4 regions of the Streptomyces sp. NPDC058985 genome follow, and region 2 is predicted to be linked to each of the others. Evidence: riboswitches for the same ligand, from Rfam matches in the RefSeq annotation. Region 2 holds a riboswitch; each other region holds the start of a gene.
The links. Region 2 has a riboswitch for cobalamin ahead of ACFW01_RS11525 (ribonucleoside-diphosphate reductase subunit alpha). Riboswitches for the same ligand answer to the same signal wherever they lie in the genome.
Positions count from the first base shown of each region.

Region 1: it holds a riboswitch for cobalamin, as region 2 does, so the genes downstream of both, ACFW01_RS28895 (ABC transporter substrate-binding protein) here and ACFW01_RS11525 (ribonucleoside-diphosphate reductase subunit alpha) in region 2, are expected to answer to the same signal.
Region 3: it holds a riboswitch for cobalamin, as region 2 does, so the genes downstream of both, ACFW01_RS23090 (hypothetical protein) here and ACFW01_RS11525 (ribonucleoside-diphosphate reductase subunit alpha) in region 2, are expected to answer to the same signal.
Region 4: it holds a riboswitch for cobalamin, as region 2 does, so the genes downstream of both, ACFW01_RS06015 (ABC transporter substrate-binding protein) here and ACFW01_RS11525 (ribonucleoside-diphosphate reductase subunit alpha) in region 2, are expected to answer to the same signal.

Region 1 covers NZ_JBHYJX010000040.1:37,299-41,473, reverse strand. Annotated here, with positions in the region: gene ACFW01_RS28910 (BlaI/MecI/CopY family transcriptional regulator) at 1-352, shown strand, start outside; gene ACFW01_RS28905 (M56 family metallopeptidase) at 360-1,292, shown strand; gene ACFW01_RS28900 (fasciclin domain-containing protein) at 1,643-2,302, shown strand; cobalamin riboswitch at 2,372-2,558, shown strand; gene ACFW01_RS28895 (ABC transporter substrate-binding protein) at 2,621-3,724, shown strand; gene ACFW01_RS28890 (FecCD family ABC transporter permease) at 3,805-4,175, shown strand, end outside.
Region 2 covers NZ_JBHYJX010000009.1:194,808-198,982, reverse strand. Annotated here, with positions in the region: gene ACFW01_RS11530 (ribonucleotide-diphosphate reductase subunit beta) at 1-349, opposite strand, end outside; gene ACFW01_RS11525 (ribonucleoside-diphosphate reductase subunit alpha) at 349-2,736, opposite strand; cobalamin riboswitch at 2,860-3,022, opposite strand; gene ACFW01_RS11520 (GNAT family N-acetyltransferase) at 3,070-3,576, opposite strand; gene mctP (monocarboxylate uptake permease MctP) at 3,677-4,175, opposite strand, start outside.
Region 3 covers NZ_JBHYJX010000027.1:97,070-101,244, reverse strand. Annotated here, with positions in the region: gene ACFW01_RS23100 (ATP-grasp domain-containing protein) at 1-100, opposite strand, end outside; gene ACFW01_RS23095 (cysteine synthase family protein) at 97-1,119, opposite strand; gene ACFW01_RS23090 (hypothetical protein) at 1,116-2,039, opposite strand; cobalamin riboswitch at 2,174-2,339, opposite strand; gene ACFW01_RS23085 (non-reducing end alpha-L-arabinofuranosidase family hydrolase) at 2,551-4,017, opposite strand.
Region 4 covers NZ_JBHYJX010000005.1:83,030-87,204, reverse strand. Annotated here, with positions in the region: gene ACFW01_RS06030 (SpoIIE family protein phosphatase) at 1-211, shown strand, start outside; gene ACFW01_RS06025 ((2Fe-2S)-binding protein) at 221-910, opposite strand; gene ACFW01_RS06020 ((2Fe-2S) ferredoxin domain-containing protein) at 935-1,330, opposite strand; cobalamin riboswitch at 1,393-1,516, opposite strand; cobalamin riboswitch at 1,641-1,821, shown strand; gene ACFW01_RS06015 (ABC transporter substrate-binding protein) at 1,859-2,884, shown strand; gene ACFW01_RS06010 (FecCD family ABC transporter permease) at 2,881-3,990, shown strand; gene ACFW01_RS06005 (ABC transporter ATP-binding protein) at 3,987-4,175, shown strand, end outside.

The sequences.
Region 1 (4,175 bases), on a different contig from region 2:
TCAGGGCGAGCTGGAGGCCCTGGTGCTGACGGCGCTGCGCGAGGCGGAGGGGCCCGCGACGGCCGGCTGGGTGCAGGAGCGCCTGGGCGGCGACCTCGCGTACACCACGGTGATCACGATCCTGACCCGGCTCCTGGAGAAGGGCGCCGTCAGCCGCGAGCGGGCGGGCCGGTCCTTCGCCTGGACACCCGCGGACCAGGCCGGTCTGGCCGCGCGCAGGATGCGCAAGGTCCTGGACGCCGAGAGCGACCGGGAGGCGGTACTGGCCAGCTTCGTCACCGGCCTCGACCCGGACGACGAGCGGCTGCTGCGCGACCTGCTCGGGCACGCGCACGGCGCGGAGGACGGCTGACACCGCCATGGGGGTCTTCGTCTTCCTGCCGCTGGTCCTGCCGCTGACGGCGTGGCCCGTCGCCCGGCTGGCCGAGCAGCGTCTGCACCCGCGCACCGCGACCAGGCTGCTCACCGCCGTCGCCGCTGTCATGGCGCTGTGCAGCACCGTGTGCCTCGCGCTGGTGATGGTGGTCGGCACCGCGCAACTGCCCGGCAACCCGCTGCCCGACGGCTGGTCGGACCCCGAGGTGCGGGCGGCGGTGCCCTACGACGAGGTCGTCGGCAAGGCGGCGATCCCCGCGTTGTGCGCCGTGCTCATGGTCTCGGTCCGGGCGCTGTGGCGGCACGCCCGGGTGCGCCGCCGGGCCCACCGCGCCCTCGCCGGACTGCGGGGCACCGGCGTGGCCGTCCTGCCGGACGACGTGCCCTACGCGTACGCGCTGCCCGGCGGAGGCCGGGACCGGGTCGTGGTCACCACCGCGCTGCTCGACTGCCTCGAACCGGCCGAGCGGCGCGCGCTGTTCGCCCACGAGCGGGCCCACCTCGCCGCCCGCCACCACCGCTTCCTGCTGGCCGTCCGGCTCGCCGCGCTGGCCAACCCGTTCCTGCGCCCCCTGCGCACCGCCGTCTCCTACACGGCCGAACGCTGGGCCGACGAGGAGGCCGCGAAGGTGGTCGGCGACCGCCGCGCCGTGGCGACCGCGATCGGCAAGGCGGCCCTCGTCTCCCGGGGGACCCCGGTCGCGACCCTGGCCGGCCTCGCGGCGCCCGGCCCCGTGCCGCGCCGGGTGGCGGCCCTGCTGGGTCCCGCGCCCGCCGTACGCACCTGGCCCTCGCTGTTCACCTCGGTGGGACTGGCCGCGTGGGCCGCGGCCGCCGGAACGGCCGTGTCGGCGATGTCGTCGGCGAACTCCGCCGTCACCATGTTCCTCATCCTGCGGGCCGCCACCCCGCTCTGAGCCTCCGTCATGTTGACGGCATTCTCCGGGAAAAGTCCCTGGTCACAGAGGTGCCCGAGAAACTTCCCCACACGATCGGGTGATCGGCCAATCCGGAACCCGCCCGGCTCCGGATTCCCCGTGTGAGGGAAGAACCGAGACCACACCGACAGCGGACCGCCCGCCTGCGCTCCCTGCCTGCGATACGCAGGGCGGCTCGGCCCCCACGCGGATAGGAACCGCCCACCGGGCGGACAGCTCACCGAGCGGACCACCGCTCCACCTCGACGCGCACCACGCTCCACATCACTACAGCTCCACATCACTACATCAGCGCTGCCTCAGTGCTGCCGATTTGCAGGGAGATATCCATGAACGCCCGTATCCGTCGTTCCGCCGTCGCCGTCGTCGCGGCCGCCGTCCTGCCCCTGTCGCTGGCCGCCTGTTCCGACGACGGCGACAGCGGCTCCTCGGACTCCGCGCAGGCCGAGTCCTCGGCCCCCGCGGCCACCGACGACAAGTCCGAGGACACTTCGGGCGGCATGTCCGGCGCCGACGAGCCGTTCGGCCCGGCCTGCTCCACCGTGCCGAAGGAGGGCGCCGGTTCGTTCGACGGCATGGCGAAGGACCCGGTCGCCACCGCCGCCTCGAACAACCCGGCCCTGTCCACCCTGGTGACGGCGGTGAAGAAGGCAGGTCTGGTCGACACCCTCAACAACGCCGAGAACATCACGGTGTTCGCGCCCACCAACGACGCCTTCGCCAAGATTCCGAAGGCCGACCTGGACAAGGTCCTCAACGACAAGGCGATGCTCACCGACATCCTGACCTACCACGTCGTGGGCCAGAAGCTCGCCCCCAAGGACCTGGAGAACGGCTCCTTCGACACCCTGCAGAAGTCCAAGCTCACCACCTCCGGCTCGGACGAGGCCTACAAGGTCAACGACTCCGCCAACGTGGTGTGCGGCAACGTGAAGACCGCCAACGCCAACGTCTACATCATCGACAGTGTCCTGATGCCCAAGAGCTGACGCGGTCGGGCGCGTCGGCACCGGGGGCGGGTGAGGCAGCCGCCCGCCCCCGGCGGCGCGAGGACCCTGTGGTAGCTTGCGGAAGCCAGTCGAACCCACCTGGTGGGTCAGGGAATCCGGTGCGAATCCGGAGCTGACGCGCAGCGGTGAGGGTGACGGGCGGGACACGGGCCACTGGGCGGCTGAGGCCGCCCGGGAAGGCGTCCCGCCCGGTCGATCCCGAGTCCGAAGACCTGCTGGCACCCGCGCCGCGTACGGCGCGGGACGCACCGCACGACCGGGCTTCGCGTACGAGCCCTCGACGCCAGAGGATCTTCCTTGCCCGCCTCCTCGCGCGCAGCGCGCCCCGTCGGCCGCCGACGCCTTCCCGCCTCCCGCCTTCCCGCCTCCCGCCGTGCCGTCCGCGGCCTGGTGCCGCTCCTGGCCGGCGTCCTGCTGGCCGCCGGCTGCGGTTCCGGGACGGACACCGGCGACTCGGCCGCGCCGGACCAGGCGGCGGGCTACCCGCGTACCGTCCGTGACTGCGGCCGCGAGGTCGAGGTCGCCGCACCTCCGCAGCGAGCGGTCTCCCTCAACCAGGGCACCACCGAGATCCTGCTCTCCCTCGGCCTGGCCGACCGCATGGCGGGCACCGCCACGTGGACCGACCCGGTCATGAAGGGGCTGGAGAAGGCGAACGCGGACGTGCCCCGGCTCGCCGACGACATGCCGTCCTTCGAGACGGTCCTGGACGCCGAGCCCGACTTCGTCGCCGCCTCCTTCGCCTCCACCCTCGGCACCGGGGGAGTGGCCACCCCCCAGCAGTTCGGCGAACTCGGCGTGCCGGCCTACCTCTCCCCGTCCGACTGCGTCGGCAAGGACAACAGCGGCGACGGCGACGGTGTCCGCAGCGAGCCCTTCACCATGGATACCGTCTACCGCGAGGTCCGCGACCTGGCCCGGCTGTTCGACGTCGAGGAACGCGGCGAGAAGCTGATCGACGACCTGAAGTCCCGGGTGGAGAAGGCGACGTCCGGCGTCGACGCCTCCGACGCCACCCTCATGTACTGGTTCGCCAACTCCACGTCGCCCTACATGGGCGGCTGCTGCGGCGCCCCCGGCGTCATGACCCGCGCCGTCGGGGCGAAGAACGCCATGGACGACACCCACGACGAATGGCCGCAGGTCGGCTGGGAGACCGTCGCCGACCGCGACCCCGACGTCCTCGTCCTCGGCGACCTCACCCGCAAGTCGCAGACGGCCGAGACCGCCGCGAAGAAGATCGAGTTCCTGGAGTCCGACCCCGTCACCCGGAACATGACCGCCGTCCGCGAGAAGCGGTACGTCCTGCTCAGCGGGCAGGCCATGAACCCCACCATCCGCACCGTCGAGGGCGTCGAACAGGTGGCGGCCGCGCTGCGCGAGTACGGCCTCACCAAGTGACGTCCGCGAGCCGGGCGACGTCCGAGGACCGGGCTACTTCCAAGGACCGAGCCGCGTCCGGGGAGCGGCCGGTCTCGGGCATACGCACGGCCGGCCGCCGTGCCCACCCCCTGTGGGCGCTGACCGGAGTCGTCGCCCTGTGCGCCTCCGTGGCCGTCGCCGTCACCATCGGGCCGGCGGACATCGGCGTGGCCGACGTGTGGTCCGTGATCGTCGCCCACCTCGGCGCGGGCCCCGCCGCGGACGTCACCCCCATCCGTGACGGCATCGTCTGGGACCTGCGGCTGCCCCGGACGCTGCTCGCCGCGGTGTGCGGCGCCGGACTCGCCGTGTGCGGCGCCGTCCTCCAGTCCCTGCTGCGCAACCCGCTCGCCGACCCCTTCGTGCTCGGCGTCTCCTCCGGTGCCTCGACCGGCGCCGTCCTCGTCGTCGTACTCGGCGTGGGCGGCGG
Region 2 (4,175 bases):
TGTCCAGCAGCGTCAGATAGAACTGGACGTGGACGGCCTCCTCGAACAGCTGCCGCGACAGGTACAGGCGCGCCTCGGGGGAGTTGATGTGCTTGTAGAGGGTCAGCACCAGGTTGTTCGCCACGATCGAGTCACCGGTGGCGAAGAAGGCCACCAGCCGGCCGATCAGGTGCTGCTCCTCGGGGCTGAGCTTCGCGAGGTCGGCGACGTCCGAGTGGAGGTCGACCTCCTCGACGTGCCAGGTGTTCTTGATGGCGTCCCGGTAGCGCTCGTAGAAGTCGGGGTAGCGCATGGGGCGCAGGGTCAGTTCGAAGCCCGGGTCGAGCAGGTTCTTGGTGTTCTCGGTCATTACTGGCAGGCCTCGCAGGACTCGGGGTTTTCCAGGGAGCAGGCGACCGCCTCGGGGTCCGGGGCGGCCTGGGCGGGGACGGTGGCCCGGCCGGCGGCGCGGGCGATCCTCGTCGCCGGGCGCGAACGCAGGTAGTAGGTGGTCTTCAGGCCCTGCTTCCAGGCGTACGCGTACATCGAGGAGAGCTTCCCGATGGTCGGCGTCTCCAGGAACAGGTTCAGCGACTGGGCCTGGTCGAGGTACGGGGTGCGGGCGGCGGCCATGTCGATCAGGCCGCGCTGCGGGATCTCCCAGGCGGTGCGGTACAGCGCGCGGACGTCCGCGGGGATCCAGCTGAACTCCTGGACCGAGCCGTTGGCCTCGCGCAGCGCCTCGCGGGTGCGGGCGTCCCACACGCCGAGCCGCTTGAGGTCGTTCACCAGGTACGAGTTGACCTGGAGGAACTCGCCGGACAGCGTCTCGCGCTTGAACAGGTTGGACACCTGCGGCTCGATGCACTCGTAGACGCCCGCGATGGAGGCGATGGTGGCGGTCGGCGCGATGGCGAGCAGCAGGGAGTTGCGCAGCCCGGTGGTGGCCATGCGCTCGCGCAGCGCCGCCCAGCGCTCCGGCCAGGTGGTCTCGACGCCGTAGTGGTCGGGGTGGAGCACGCCGCGGGCGGTACGGGTCTTCTCCCAGGCCGGCAGCGGGCCGTTGCGCTCGGCGAGGTCGGTGGACGTCTCGTACGCGGCGAGCATGATCCGCTCGGCGATGCGGCTGGACAGGGCCTTCGCCTCGGGCGAGTCGAAGGGCAGACGGAGCTGGAAGAAGACGTCCTGCAGGCCCATCGCGCCGAGGCCCACCGGGCGCCAGCGGGCGTTGGAGCGACCCGCCTGCTCGGTCGGGTAGAAGTTGATGTCGACGACCCGGTCCAGGAAGGTGACCGCGGTGCGGACGGTGGCGTCCAGCCGCTCCCAGTCGATGTCGCCCTTCGCCACGTCGACGAAGGCGCCGAGGTTGACCGAGCCCAGGTTGCAGACCGCGGTCTCGCCGTCGTCCGTGACCTCCAGGATCTCCGTGCAGAGGTTGGAGGAGTGGATGACGTTGCCCGGCTCGGCCGTCTGGTTGGCGGTGCGGTTGGCGGTGTCCTTGAAGGTCATCCAGCCGTTGCCGGTCTGCGCGAGGGTGCGCATCATGCGGCCGTACAGCTCACGGGCGGGCAGGGTCCTGCGGGCGAGCCCGGCGGCCTCGGCCGCGCGGTAGGCCGCGTCGAACTCGGCGCCGTACAGGTCGGTCAGCTCGGGCACGTCGGCGGGCGAGAACAGCGACCACTGGCCGTCGGCGTCCACGCGGCGCATGAACTCGTCCGGGATCCAGTGCGCCAGGTTCAGGTTGTGCGTGCGGCGGGCGTCCTCGCCGGTGTTGTCCCGCAGCTCCAGGAACTCCTCGATGTCCGCGTGCCAGGTCTCCAGGTAGACCGCCGCCGCGCCCTTGCGCCGGCCGCCCTGGTTCACGGCCGCCACCGAGGCGTCCAGCGTCTTGAGGAACGGGACGATGCCGTTGGAGTGCCCGTTGGTGCCGCGGATCAGCGAACCCCGGGAGCGGACGCGGGAGTAGGCGATGCCGATGCCGCCGGCGTGCTTGGAGAGGCGGGCGACCTGGTGCAGGCGGTCGTAGAGGGAGTCCAGCTCGTCCTTGGGGGAGTCGAGAAGGTAACAGGACGACATCTGGGCGTGCCGGGTGCCCGAGTTGAACAGGGTGGGGGAGGAGGGCAGGTAGTCGAGGCGGCTCATCAGGCCGTAGAGCGCGCTGACCTCGTCCACGGAGCGGGCGGTGTCGTCCTCGGCGAGGCCGGCGGCGACCCGCAGCATGAAGTGCTGGGGCGTCTCGACGACCTTGCGGGTGATCGGGTGCCGCAGCAGGTAGCGGCTGTGCAGGGTGCGCAGCCCGAAGTAGCCGAAGCGGTCGTCGGCGGCCCGGTCGATCGTCGCGTCCAGCCGGTCCGCGTGCTGCCGTACGAACTCGGCGGTGCGGTCGGCGATCAGGCCCTCGCGGTGGCCGGTGGCGACCGACTCGGTGAAGGACGTGACGCCCTGGGAAGCGGCCTCCGCGCGGATGCCGATGGTCAGCAGCCGGGCGGCCAGGCGGGAGTAGACCGGGTCCTCGGAGATGAGACCGGCCGCCGCCTCCGTGGCCAGCTCCCGCAGCTCGGCCTCGTCCGCGTGGGCGGAGCGGCCGCGCAGCGCGGCGGCGGCGACCCGGCCGGGGTCGGCGTCGGGGAGGTCGGCGGTCAGCGCGGTCAGGGTCCGCAGCAGGGCGGCACCGGGTCCGTCGGACTCCTCGGTCACCGGCATCGCTGAAGTCGTCACCGGGGTCGCTGCGGCCGGATCGGCTGGCGCGATGGTCACGTGGGGGCACTCCCTCGCTCGGCACGGGGCCTGGCGGAGGGCAGGGGGCAGCACACGAGCGCACGCGGCGTCGCGTCCACCGGCCCACTCCACGAGGCCCGGACGTCATGGCACCCGGGCCGGGAGGCCGGGCGCACTGTCGGCAGGTCCTCGGACTGAGACACGCGTGCACGTACGTCCGAGAACGTACGGATGCACGCATGTACACCGTTGCGGGACAGTTCCGGATTCACACCGGATTCCCCTGCGGCGACAGCGAGCACGAGCATACATCTTGTGCCGGGCTCCGCCAGCACCCCCAGATGTTGTGTCCGCCAGCGTGTCGGGGTGGTGTCAGAGCGTCAGTTCGTAGGTGAGGAGAGTGATGTCGTCCAGCTCCGGCAAGGGGTTCCAGTCGCGGTCCGGGGTGCGGGTGAAGCCCAGGCGCGCGTAGAGGCGGTGGGCGGTGCGCATGGTGGCCTGGGTGGACAGCACGACGCGCGCGCAGCCCTCCACGGACCTTGCGCGGTCGACGCAGGCCCGCACGAGCGCCTCGCCGGCCCCGCGTCCGCGTGCCTCGCGGGCGACGGCGAGCATGCGTATCTCGGCCTCACCGGGCCGGGCGATGTCCGCCATGGGCCCGCCGGAGGGCACGAAGGTCACGCCGCCGAGCACCCCGCCGTCCGCCGCGGCGACCAGCACCTCGGCGGCCGCCGCCCGCTTGCCCACGGCGCGCAGCTCGTGCAGGTACGCGTCGTCCTCCCCGAAGTCGAGGAGGCCGTCGCGCAGGTAGGCCTGTGCGGTGATCTCGCCGAGGGTGTCGTACTCCTCGGCCGCCGCCCGCCGTATCACGAAGTCCATGACCCCGAGTGTGCCCGACGGGTACGACAACGGGCCGCCGGATTTCTCCGACGGCCCGCTGCGGAAGAAGGACCTGTGGGGAAGGACCTCCAGGAAGGACCTAGTGCGAGGTGCCCGCCGTGGCCGGCGGCAGTTCGACCTCGACGCCCGGGTCGCCCGCGTCCGCCGTGTAGTCGCTCGGCTTGGTCTCGTCGACGCCGTCGGGCGCCTTGACCGCCCGCAGGACGAAGGTCAGGACCACGGTGACCAGGATGTTCAGCACGAAGGCGGTGAGACCGATGTAGCCGATCTCGCCGATGCCGGGGATCTCCTCGGAGGAGCCGCCGAAGTGCTTCTGCGTCGGCGAGGCCACGCCGTAGGCGGCGACCGTGCCGTAGACCATGCCGACCGCCCAGCCGCCGAGCAGCGCCCAGCGGTGGAACCAGCGGGTGAACAGGCCGCCGACCAGCGCCGGGAAGGTCTGCAGGATCCAGATGCCGCCGAGCAGCTGGAAGTTGATCGCGACCGTCTTGTCCATGCCCAGGACGAAGACCAGCGCACCCACCTTCACCAGCAGCGACACCAGCTTGGAGACCTTGGTCTCCTGGGCCGGCGTGGCG
Region 3 (4,175 bases), on a different contig from region 2:
GATCCCGGGTGAGGAGCACCAGGCGCTCACCGAGCCGGTCGGCGGCGCGGACCAGACGGCCGAGGCCGAAGGTCAGTGACTCCAGGCAGGCCACGGTCATGCGGCACGCTCCTTCCGGTCGGCCGGGCAGCCGGTGCGCCGCCACGTCATCCTCGACCAGGGCATGGCCATCTCCTCCGGAGTGCGGACCTCGACGGGTTTCAGCGCAGCTGGTTCCAGAGCCTCGGAGTGCCTGGCGAACACGCGCTCCACGTAGCGGTGTCCGGTGTCGGCCCCGATCACCAGGTGCAGTCGGTCGGGATGGCGGCGGCCCTCGTACGTCGCCGTGAGGTAGCCGGCACCGGTGGACAGCCCGGCGAACACCGCGTGCTCGCGCAGCAGGGCGACGGCACCGGACATGGCGTGGGTGAAGTCCAGCCAGTGCACGGTGTCGTAGAGATGGTGCCGGACGTTGTCGAAGGCGATGGACGAGCCGATGCCCGCGATGATCGCCTCGGGATCGTGATGGTCCTGGCTGCCGAAGGTGACGCTGCCGAAGGGCTGGACGCCGACCAGGCGCACCGAGGGGTCCGTGCCGCGCAGGCGCTCGACGATGCCGCCGGTCGAGGCGCCGGAGCCCACACCGCCGACGACGGTCAGCGGTGTGTCCGGGAACTCCGCCGCGATCCGGTCGGCGACCTCCTGGTAGCCGAGGTAGTGGACGTCGTCGTGGTACTGGCGCATCCAGTGGTGTCCCGGACGCTCGGCGAGGATCTCGCGCACCCGTCGCACCCTCAGTTCCTGGTCGAGCTTGAGGTTCCGCGACGGTCTGACCTGTTCCACGGTACTGCCGAGGATCTCCAGTTGGGCGAGGGTGGTGGCGTCGACCGTGGTGGAGGCGACGATGTGGCACCGCATGCCGTACCGGTGGCAGGCCAGGGCGAGGGCGTAGGCGTAGATGCCGCTGGAGCTGTCGATCAGGGTCTGTCCCGGACGGACGGTGCCCCGCTCCAGCAGATGGCGGACGGCGGCCAGAGCCGAGTAGATCTTCATCGACTCGAACCGCAGCAGGACCAGCCCGTCGGTGAGCCGGACGAGGTCCGGTGCTTTCAGGGCGTCGGCGATGTGGGGGTGGATCACCCGTAGCCTCCTTGGGCGAAGGTGCACTGGTGGCCGAGCGAGCGGAAGAACGCGGAGAGGTCGGACTTGACCCGGGCGCCCGGGCGCGAGGCGAAGAGATACCCGGCCAGGCAGCCGGTGTGGGCGACGAAGACGCCGTCGGCGCCGAACCGCTCACGATGGGCCTGCAGGCTGCCGAAGGTGGCCTTGGGCAGAACCTCCTGGGACAACGCGGCGCTGACCGACGCGGCACGGGCGACGGCGGCCGGGTCACCCGAGTCGAAGCCCTTCACCAGATCGGTCAGACACCGCTGGTACTCCTCGCCGCGGCGCCGGTAGTGGTCCAGCAGCAGGGGAGTGACGGCGGCGGTGTCCACCGTGCCGGGTTCCGTGACGTAGGCGGTGTGGAAGCCGAGATCCGGTCCCAGCCGCCGCACGACCCGGTGCCGGCCACTGAGGTACAGGGCGAACTCGTCGAGGAAGACGCTGTCGGAGCGCTCGATCCGCGCGAGGACGCCGCGGACCACCTCCGTGTCGTACGGCAGGGAGAAGACGCGGAACAGGCAGCGCAGCGTCGCCACGATGTCCGCCGTCGAACTGGCCATCCCCACGCCCACCGGCAGTTCGGAGTGGGTGTGCCAGTCACCGGGGGGCAGCGTGAGGCCGTAGTGGTCCAGGAAGAGCCGGACCGCCTCCACCGACTTCTTCCCGAGCGGCGGTGCGTGCGGCGGAGGGCCGGCCGCCGTCCTCGGAGTGAAATAGACCCACGCGTGGCGGTCCACGGGAAAGGACACCACCGCGATCTCGGGATCGGCGCCCACGCGCAACGGGCCCTGGTACAGCTCACCCAGAGTGCCCTGGCAGACACCGGACACCGTGCCGCCGTCCACGTCCGGCTCCCGGGGGCTGTACGGCCGACGCGAACCGGCTGGGTCCCGCACACCATCCTCCTCCGTACCGGGCCTTGAACGCCGACGGGGCAGGAGGCGCGGCCACCCGTACGACGTACGACCGCCCGTACCGCCGACCCAGTCCACGAGGTCACGTGCACAGCCCGCGCGGGACGCGGGCGCAGTGGCAGGTCTTCGGACTCGCGGGCACGTCCGCCGGAAGGGCGGACACCTACCGGCCGTCTCTTCCCCGGCCCTGACGGGGGCCCAGTGACATCGACGGCTTCCGTTCCCACTCACCGCTGCGGGACAGCCCCGGATTCGCACCGGGTTCCCTCTTGCGTCGCACCACCGGGCGCCCGGTCGGGCGGGAGGCGCGAACCGACTGCGGACATCAGCGTAGGGGGCCTCCCACGCCTGCGACAGTGCGGCTTCGACGGTTGTCCTGAATGTGGAGGGCGGCACGAACAGTGTCCCCTGTTCGGTTGTGGTGGCGGCTGTGGCCGGATAACGACTCTGGTGACCGCGCTGCCCGCAGTTCGTGCAGGATCCGCGTCTGCCGTCAGCGCTGCAGGGTCAGCAGTCCCGGACGGTAGGGCAGGAGGCCGTAGTCGCCGCCGGAGTTGGGGCTGCGTCCCTGGTAGAGCAGCTGCAGATTGCAGGGATCGACGGTCATGGTCTGATCGGGGCTGGTGCGGATCAGTTCGCCGTGGCTGATGTCGTTGGTCCAGGTGGCGCCACTGTTGGCCTTGCCGGCGAAGGGGTTGCTCTCGGTCGCGGCCTGGGGGGTCCAGGAGCCGTTCAGACTGGTGGCCGTGAACGAGCGGAAGTACCGGCCCTGTGAGCCGATCGCCTCAACGATCATGAGATAGCGGTTCTGGCCCTGCAGTTTGTAGACCTGCGGGGCTTCGAACAGGTTGTTCGTCGTATCGCTCATGATCACCGTCGAGGTCGAGCCGAAGCTGCCCGGGAAGTTCCCGATCGGCATGGCGGCCCGGTAGATCTTGCCGTTGTCACCGGCGAAGAACAGGTACATGTTCGTGCCGTCACCGATGAGTGTCTGGTCGATGGGGCCCGTCCCGGAGCCGGAGATGCTTCCGGAGAAGAGCACCTGCTCGGACGACCAACCGTTGGGGTTGGTGGGATCACTGGACGTCCGGTAGGAGAAGGCGGTCCCGCCCCACTGGTAGGCGAGCACCCAGATGTTCTTCGGCGCGAAGTAGAAGAGCGTGGGTGCGACGGTGGAGTTGTTCATCGTGTTCTGGCCGGCCGAGGCCATCTCCGGCCAGTTGGTGAACAGGCCGAAGTTCATCGAACCCCACCTCGTCCCCGTGTCATGCGTGGTGGCGTAGACGAGTTGTCTGCCGTTGTACGGGGCGACGGTGAAGTCCTTGAGCGAGACCCACCCCTGTTTGGGCTGCGCCAGCGCGCCCGTCGACGTCCAGCGGTAGTTCGACGGGAGGTCGCACGAGCCAGGGGTGCCTGCGCCGACCTCGACGAGCCGCCACTGCTGGTTGGTACCGCCCCAGTCGTCGTACTGGACGATGTTCGCGTTGTCGGCGGTGGAGGCGCCCTGTACTTCGAGGGCCTTGTTGCTGTGGCGCGAGACGAGCCTCACGTAGCCGTCCGGGCCGTCGGCCAGCCGCCACTGCTGGTTGGCGCCGTTCAGGTCGGTCCACTGGACGATCGAGCCGCCGTTCGCGGTGGACCAGTTGTGGACGTCCAGGACCTTGCCCGAGTGGCGGGACTTGACGCGGTAGTAGCCGTCTCCGGAATCGACGAACTGCCACTGCTGCTGGCTCTGGTCGTTCCTGGTCCACTGGGTGATGCGGGCGCCGTCGCCGGTCGCCATGTTGTAGACGTCCAGGGCCTTGCCGCTGCTGCGGTTGACCAGCACATACGAGGCGTTGGGGTCTACGGTCGCCGCCTCGGCGGGCTGGGCGCCGAGGAAGGCGGCCACCAGCAGCAGGGGCGCGAGAACCCCGAGTACGCGTCTTGGGCGGACCGGGAACGGGTGGCGAAGCCACATCAGGGGGCCTCCTTTGGGGGCGGGGTGGGGCGCCGCCGATGAACCCTGGAGCGGCAGCCGCGCCGGGCGCAGAGGATTCGAAACTTTCGCTTCGCTCTCGGATCTGTGACGCCACAAGCTAGGAAGGCGCGGTCCCCCGGTCAAGGTCTGTCGCCGAT
Region 4 (4,175 bases), on a different contig from region 2:
GCTGCTGCTCGACCGCAGCCTGATCTGCGAGGTCTCCGACGGCAGCAGCACGGCACCCCACCTGCGCATGGCCGCCACCACCGACGAGGGAGGCCGCGGCCTGTTCCTCGTCGCCCAGTGCGCCCGGCGCTGGGGCACCCGGTACCACGCGCAGGGCAAGGTCATCTGGACGGAACAGCCCCTGAACGCGCTGGACCCCGACGGGCCGTGAGCGCCCCGGCTACCCCGCCAGACAGCAGTCGCCGCACTTCGAGCCGTTCGGCGCACGGTAGTAGAGGCAGCAACTGCGGCGCCGGAACGTGAGGTCCGGTCCGGTGATCTCTCCGGTGCCCGCGAGTCGTCCGGTGTTCAGCAGTTCGGCGGTGAGGGCGGTGAGCGGCTCGCGCAGTGCGGGGTGCGCGGCCAGCAGGGCGCGGGCCGCCTCGACGAGCGCCGAGGCGGCGTTGCCGTCCAGCAGCCGTGGGGCGACCTTGACCCGGAGCCCCTGGGCCAGCGCTTCCAGGTGGGCCGTCACCTGCTCGTACAGCGCGAGGGCGGCAGACGGACGTGCCCCGCCGCCGCGCAGACCGGCGGGGCAGGGCAGGCGCAGGGCCGGGCCGTCGTCGGCCCGCTCCAGCCGGCTCAGGTCGAGGACGATGCCGTGCAGGAGTACGCAGGCCAGGGCGGGCGACCAGAGTCGTGCCGCGTGACCCAGGTGGGCGATGGACACGCCGATCCGCGCTTCGGGCGCGCGGTGGCGGTGCGCGACGGCCTCGGCGAGGTCGGTGAAACCCCGCGCGTAGGAGTGGCCGACCGGATGCCAGCCCGTGTCTCCACCCCCGACGCGCAGGACGAAGAAGCCCCCGAGGGCGGCCGCGTCGTGCAGGGCCGCGGTGACGTCGGCGGGCGGCGCCTGATCGTTTGTGCACACCGGTTGCTCCTCGTGAGCGCTGAGTCAGGAGGCCGGGCCCCGTCGCGGGGGCGTGATGGCGTACAGGTCGAGGATGTCGGGCCGCGGTGCGACGCCGGGGCCGCCGGCGCTGACCCAGTCGGCGATGTCCTCGGTGGCGTCGGGGTCGTTGACCAGTCCCAGCCAGACGGGACGGGCGCCGGCGGCGCGGCCCGCCGCGGAGGGCTGGACGACGATCACGTTGGCCTGTTCGCACACGTCGAGGCAGTCCGACACCCGCACGGGCACCCGGGCCCGCAGCCGCGCCGTCTGCGCCGCGTGGTCGACGCCGATGATCTTCGGGGTGCCGCAGCAGCAGTCCCTGCAGACGACGACGCGTGCGGGCGTCGGGTCCGCGGGTGCGCCGGGCGTCGTTTCGGCCGGGCCGGTGTGGGCGGGCATACGGCATCGTCCCTCTCCCCGGGGAGATCCGCCCCGGTGGTCCGTCGAGGAGGCGACCGCGTGAGTCTCCTGGCTCTCGGGTCGTCGCTCGCCCCACCCCTTCCCACCCGGTCGGGCAGTGGTCGTGTGGGGGCTCGCTCGCCGATCACAGTGGCGGGACCGCGCCGGATTCGCACCGGCTTCCTCGGGCCGCCGTCGCCCAATTGCTCCGGGCATCCTCGCATCCCGTCCCGGCAGCTGTCAGCGGGGCCTCGCTCCGTGTACGGGCACCGCGTGCCCGCTGACCACCCGCGCTTTGCGCCCGGCCCAAAGGAACGTAATATCGCCAGGTCATAGCCGCGACGGGAGACAGGAAGCCGGTGCGAATCCGGCACGGTCCCGCCACTGTGACCGGGCGTCACGCCCTCGGCCTGCCCCGCGCCCACCGGGCGGGCAGCCGGGGGCGATCGGCCCCGGGAGTCAGGACACTGGCCTGTCGCGGGCCCGATCCGAGGAGCGCGGACTCCCCAGGAGGCTTACGTGTCAGCCCTGTTCTCCCCTGCCCGACGCCGCCGGAGCCTGCGCGGCACGGCCGCGGCGCTCGCCCTGTCGGCGGCCCTGGTGACCGCCGGGTGCGGCTCGTCCGGCGGCGCCGACGACGCCGGCCAGGACGGTTCGGCATCGGCGTCGTCCCCCGCGGGCTTCCCCGTCACCATCGACAACTGCGGCGTGAAGACGACGTACGACGAGCCGCCGTCCCGGGTGGTCACCATCCATCAGCACCCCGCGGAGCTGATGCTCGCCCTCGGTCTGAAGGACCGCATGGTCGGCACCGCCTTCCCCGACTCGGCCGTCCTGCCGGAGCTGAAGGAGGACTACGAGGCGATACCGGAACTCGCCGAGCGGGAACCGTCGTTCGAGAAGATCCTCGACACCGAGCCCGACCTCGTCTACGGCGGCTACGGCAGCGCCTTCGACGAGAACGAGGGCCGCTCCCGCAAGGCGTTCGCCGACGCCGGCATCGACACCTACCTCAACCGCGAGTACTGCGGCGAGAAGCAGGTGACGATGAAGGACACCTACGCCGAGATCCGTACGGTGGCGAGCATCTTCGGTGTCCCCGACCGGGCCGACAAGCTGATCGCCGACCTGCAGAGCCGTGTCACCAAGGCGTCCGCCGCCGTGAAGGGCGAACCGGAGGTGCCGGTCTTCGTCTACGACAGCGGCGACAAGAGCGCCTTCACCGCGGGCGGCAAGGGCCTGGGCACCGACCTGATCCGGCTGGCCGGCGGCGAGAACGTCTTCGGCGACCTCGACGAGGTGTTCGGCGACGTCTCCTGGGAACAGGTCGTCGAGCGCAGGCCCGAGGTCATCGCGATCTACGACTACGCCGGAGCCGGCAGCGTCGAGCAGAAGAAGAAGTTCCTGCTCTCCCAGCCGGCCCTCGCCGACGTCCCCGCCGTCAAGAACAAGCGGTTCGTCGTCCTGCCGCTGACCGCGACCCTGGTCGGCATCCGGTCGGCGTACGCGGTCGGTGACCTCGCCCGCGGACTGCACCCCGAGAGCTTCCGGTGACCGGCACCGCCACCAAGGCGGTAGCCGAACCGGACCCGTCGGCCGCCCGGTCGCGCCGGGCGGGGCGTGCGACGATGGCGGGGACGTCACTCGCGCTGGCGGCCCTGCTGGTGGCCTCCGCGACGGCGGGCCTGGCCATCGGCTCGGTCCAGGTGCCGCCCGGCCAGGTCTGGGGCATCGTGACGCACGCCCTGGGCGCCGACTTCACCCAACCGGACTGGTCCCGCGCGCGGGAGACCATCGTCCTCGACGTACGGGCGCCGCGCGTCCTGCTGGGAGCGGTGACCGGTGCGGGTCTCGCGGTGGTGGGCACCGCCCTTCAGGCGCTGGTCCGCAACCCGCTCGCCGAGCCGTACCTGCTCGGCGTCTCCTCCGGCGCCTCCCTCGGCGCGGTCTCGGTCATCGTCTTCGGCGTCGGCTTCCTCGGTCCCCTGTCGCTGTCCGCCGCCGCGTTCGCCGGTGCCCTCGGCGCCCTGGCGATCGTGTACGCCACCGCCCGCACCGGCGGGCGCATCACCTCGACGCGCCTGGTCCTGTCGGGGGTGGCGATCGCGGCGGTGCTCACGGCTGTCCTCGACCTGCTGCTGCTCACCACCGACCGCGGCAACGAGGCCCGGGCGGTGCTCGCCTGGACCCTGGGCGGTCTCGGCGGCGTCAACTGGGAGACCCTGTGGCTGCCGGGACTGGCCGTGCTGCTGGGCATCGGCGTGCTCCTGGTGCAGGCCCGCAACCTCAACCTGCTGCTGGCCGGCGAGGAGGCGGCGACCACGATGGGCCTGGACGTCGCCCGCTTCCGGGCCCGCATGTTCGTGCTGCTGTCCCTGGTCACCGGCGTACTCGTCGCGGCGTCCGGCCCGATCGGCTTCGTCGGCCTGATCCTCCCGCACGTGGTACGGCTGTTCGTCGGCGGCGACCACCGCAGGGTGCTGCCCACGGCCGCGCTCGCCGGAGCGGTCTTCCTGATCTGGGCCGACATCGCCGCACGCACCGTCGCCGCGCCCATGGAGATTCCGGTCGGCGTGCTCACCGCGCTGTGCGGCGGGCCGTTCTTCCTGTGGCTGATGCGCCGGGACGCCCGGCGCGGCACCGACCGAGGAGGAGCATGAGCGCCGCGACCGACCTGTCCGTCGAGGGCGTCACCCTCACCGCCGGAGCACACCACCTGGTGCGCGACGTCTCGCTGACCGCTTCGGCCGGCGAGGTGATCGGCCTGGTCGGTCCCAACGGCAGCGGCAAGTCCAGCCTGCTGAGGGCCGTCTACCGCGTCCTGCGCCCGGACACCGGCACGGTC